2 regions of the Novosphingobium sp. MBES04 genome follow, and region 2 is predicted to be linked to the other one. Evidence: riboswitches for the same ligand, from Rfam matches in the RefSeq annotation. Region 2 holds a riboswitch; the other holds the start of a gene.
The links. Region 2 has a riboswitch for cobalamin ahead of MBENS4_RS05655 (cobaltochelatase subunit CobN). Riboswitches for the same ligand answer to the same signal wherever they lie in the genome.
Positions count from the first base shown of each region.

Region 1: it holds a riboswitch for cobalamin, as region 2 does, so the genes downstream of both, MBENS4_RS15325 (TonB-dependent receptor plug domain-containing protein) here and MBENS4_RS05655 (cobaltochelatase subunit CobN) in region 2, are expected to answer to the same signal.

Region 1 covers NZ_DF850489.1:328,654-330,854, forward strand. The annotation lists cobalamin riboswitch at 176-381, opposite strand; cobalamin riboswitch at 444-631, shown strand; gene MBENS4_RS15325 (TonB-dependent receptor plug domain-containing protein) at 855-2,201, shown strand, end outside.
Region 2 covers NZ_DF850488.1:1,282,184-1,284,384, reverse strand. The annotation lists gene MBENS4_RS23900 (glycosyl transferase) at 1-473, shown strand, start outside; cobalamin riboswitch at 621-812, shown strand; gene MBENS4_RS05655 (cobaltochelatase subunit CobN) at 918-2,201, shown strand, end outside.

The DNA of each region.
Region 1 (2,201 bases), on a different contig from region 2:
AAGGGCACGGCCAGAGGAAGCCGACAAAACGGGCCTTGGCTGGAAAACGAAAAAAAGTTCAGCAGTACGGCATGAATTTCAGGCTCCCTTCGACGCGACACACGAATGTCGTCCGCCAAGGGATATCCCCGCAGATCGCGAGGCCCTCGTCCGCCCGGTTCATCCCGCCCGCGCGAAAAAACGACGGCATCGGGCCGGTTTCCTGACTTCCCGGTTCACAGCGCGTCTTCGCCGCCTTCTCGGGAGATCCCTCCCAATGGCATGTGGCGATGCGCTCCCCGGTCACAGTTGCGGGAGCAGTGCCGGCCCAGATCGCCTCCTGGCGACCTTTCCGGACTTCCCGATTAAGCCCTCTCGGGCACCCGTTGCGCCCCCACGATTAGGCGACCATCGTCTTTCCCGCAAGTATATTGCACTTGCGCAGCGGGCAACGGACCTATAGTTCGCGGGCCCAAGCGACAGGTTCCCCGCAAGGGGATCAAAAGGGAACCGGGTGCAAGACCCGGGCTGCCCCTGCAACTGTAAGCGGCGAGCCATCCGGCCAATCTGCCATTGGGACATGCGTCCTGAGAAGGCGGTCGGAGCGCCCTGACCCGCGAGCCAGGAGACCTGCCTGACGCCGTCGTTCTTCATCCGGGCAGGGTGCACCGGGTGTTCGAGGGCCGCGCCGTCACTGGTCAAGGTCATCCCTCGCGTAGCGACAGCCACCGCCTTGCCGGATGCGATCCGGGCAGGGGGCGTCGGGTCGTGCGCTCTTCTCGAAAGCAGAAGATCTGCGATACGGCGGTTCCTTGCCACAACGGAGCGCAAGCGGCGGGCAAACCGTTGTTTGCATGAAGGGAATTGTCCCGCCCGTGTTGAAGTTTTCCTATCTGGCCGGAGTTTCGGCCCTCGTTTTCCCGCTGTCCGTCCTCGCACCTTCCTTCGCTCATGCAGAGGAAGCTCCTCCGGGTACGATCTACGTCAGCGCCTTGCGCACCCCGGTCGCCGCCGAGCGGGTTTCCTCCAGTGTCACCGTGCTTGATGAAGAAGCTATTGAGGACGCGCAGACTTTCTCCGTCACCGACATCCTGCTGCGCACGCCCGGTGTCTCGATCTCGCGCAACGGGGGGTACGGCACCAGCACCAGCCTGCGCATCCGCGGCGCGGATGATGGCACCACGGTCATGGTGATTGACGGCATGCGCCTGTCCGATCCCTCCTCGACGGCGGGCGGCGTCAATGTCTCCAACCTGTTCCTCGACGATGCCGAGCGCATCGAGATCCTGCGCGGGCCGCAGTCGATCCTATGGGGCAGCAACGCGATCGGCGGTGTCGTCAACGTGACCACGCGGCAGGCGTCAAAGCCGCTCGAAGGTAGCTTTGCCGCCGAGGCGGGCTCCAACCAGACCGTGTCGGCCCGCGCGGGCGTGGGCGGCACGAGCGACCTTGTCGACTGGCGCGTGGCGGGCTCCACCTTCCGCACCGACGGCATCTCGGCCCGTTCAAGCGGGACCGAGGATGACGGCTATCGCCGCACCTCGGCGAGCGGGTCGGCCCGCTTCAAGCTGGCCACTGACGTGTCGCTGGACCTGCGCGGCTACTGGTCGGATGCGCGTTCGGAGTTCGACGGGTCATCGGGCGATACGTATGCGTTTGGTACGACGCAGGAATGGTCGGGATATGCCGGGCTCAACTTCGGCCTGTTCGATGGGCGCCTCGTCAACCGGCTTGCGGTCACGCAGACGACCTCGGATCGCGAGAACTTCGATCCTGAACGCGACATCCGCCAGATCACCTTCGACGCGCATGGCCGCCTGCGCCGCTTTGAATACCAGGGCACCTTCACGCTGAACGAAGCCGTGCAGGTCCTCTTCGGTGCCGAGCGCGAAGAGCAGCGCATGACCACCGCTTCGCCCGGAAACAGCCGCGTGCCCTATGAGCTGACGCGCCACGCGGTCGATACCGACAGTCTCTACGGCCAGCTGCGCGTGACCCCGCTTCAGGGCCTCACGCTCGATGGCGGCGTGCGCTACGACCACCAGTCGCGCTTTGGCGGCAACACCGTGGCGAGCGCGGGCGCGGCCTACTCGCCCAACGACGGCGTGACCGTGGTGCGCGCGAACTATTCCGAAGGCTACAAGGCGCCTTCGCTCTACCAGATGTTCTCGGCCTATGGCGTCGCCGATCTCGAGCCCGAGCAGGCCAAGGGCTGGGAAGTC
Region 2 (2,201 bases):
GGTCGGTGGACATGAGCTACACAATGGCGGCCGACCTCTACGTCGGCGATGTCAGCAGCCAGATCTACGAGTATCTGCTTCGCCCGCGGCCGTGCTTGTTCATGAACAGCCACGATGCCGCATGGCAGGGCAATCCTGATTATGCGATGTGGGACTTCGGCCCGGTGATCGAGCCCGACGATGATCTGGAGAGGGCGATCCGGCATGCGTTTGAAAGCTGGCCCGCCTATCGTGCTGTGCAGGTAGAACGTACCGAGGCCGCCTTTGACGGAATCGTACGAGATGAGGCAGGCAATGCAGGCTTTGCAGGGGCGGAGCCGTGCCAGCGCATCGCCCACATGATCACCCATTATCTGAGCAATGCAGAACCGGTGAGGGCAAGCCGGGAAGGACGAACGGCGCGATCTCATTGGGTCACGCCGGGCCATGATCGGGATTACACAGCAAAGGCTGCTCCAGGCGCATCACTTTAGCGCCAGCAGTGGCCGCTTTCCCGTGTTCATCGTGTAAGAGCGGGTATGTGGCCGTCTTCCGCTACCGGCCTAAGTTCCTTTTCAAGCTTCACCAAGTTTGTGCAGCGGCCTGCCCCAGGCACACTCTGGACAAGAGGCGGGGCTGCCGATATCCAGCGCGGCGACGGTGCCTCGGGAAACCGGGGTGAAAAGGGAAGCCGGTTCCAATCCGGCGCTGTGCCCGCAACTGTGCGCGGTGAGCCTCGCGTCGAGCCACTGGATCACTTCGGATCCGGGAAGGTGACGCGGACAGGGCTAAGACCCGCAAGCCAGGAGACCTGCCGTCGCCGTCGTCCATGCACTCGACCGGGACCAGTCGCAGGCATCGGAAGGTTCCGCCGTGACGACACCGTAGTTGGCTTGCCCGTGCGATCCTGTTCGGGATTGCGCGGGGGGGAAAGGTGTGTGTCGTTGCGCAAGGGTCTTGTCGCCGTGCTGCTGTTGGCAGTCGGATTGTTCGCCGTCTGGATGATCGCCGGGCCGGGTCTGGACCCAAGGCGCGAGCTGTTCGGGCTCATCTCCGCCCGCAACTCGCAGGTCGCGGCGGACGCGGCCAAGGCGCTGGTCGAGGCCGATCCGGGCACGCGTATCGTCCTGCGCACGCCCGAACAGGCGCGCGCCTTGTCCGACGACGAGATGGCCGGGCTCATGCAGGACGCCGACGGGATTCTCCTGGCCGGCGTCTTCGGGGACGACGCCGCGCGGGTGGCGCGGATCGTCAAGGCGCGCGGGCTCGACGTCCCGGTGCACGGCGTGAGCGTTTCGAGCGACCTTTCGTCGGCCCTCCTTGAGCGGATGGCGCACCGGACAGGATCGCCCAAAGCGGCCCGTGCGCTCCATGCCAAGGCGGAAAGCTACTGGCAGGCCCGCGGCACCGAAAACCTTGTGAACTTGTTCGCATGGCTGTTGGGCGACGCTGCCGAACGCAGGGCCGTGCCTGCACCACGGCCAATCCCTCCGATCCGCTTTGGCGCGCGCCAGGGCGCGAAGGACGCGCCGCTGGTTGTCGTCCTCGATTACGAGACCGGCGACCAGGCGGGGGACCGCGACACGCACAAGGAACTGTGCAAGGCCGTGGTTGCCAGGCACCTTGCCTGCCAGTCGCTGTTTGCGGACTGGGGAGCGCCGACCGCCGACGCGCTTGAGCAGCTCAAGGCGCGCCATCCTGCCGCGCTCGTGACACTGGCCGATTTCGCGCTGGGCGGCTCGGAGCGCGAGCGCGCCACCGCCGCGCTCGCGAGTCTGGGCGTTCCGGTCCTCAAGGCGATCCGCAGCGACAAGATGGGTGAGAGCGAATGGCGCTCCAGCGCCGAGGGTCTCCCCTCGAAAAGTGTCTACTACCGTATCGCCATGCCCGAACTGTCGGGCGCGAGCCAGCCCGCGGTACTGGCGCTCGCGGCGGCACCCCGGATCGATCCTCTCACCGGGATCGAGATCCGCCTGAGCCGCCCCGTCGCCCCTGAAATCGACGCGGTGGCCCGGCGGCTGGAGGGCTGGGTGCGCCTGCAGAGCAAGTCCAATGCCGCCAAGCACGTGGCGATCATCTATTACAACCACCCTCCCGGACGCCATAATATCGGGGCCGACAATCTCGACGTGCCCGCCTCGCTGCTCGAGATCCTGCGCCGCTTGAAGGCCGAGGGCTATACCACCGGCCCCTTGCCGCAGAGCCCCGACCTGCTCCTTCGC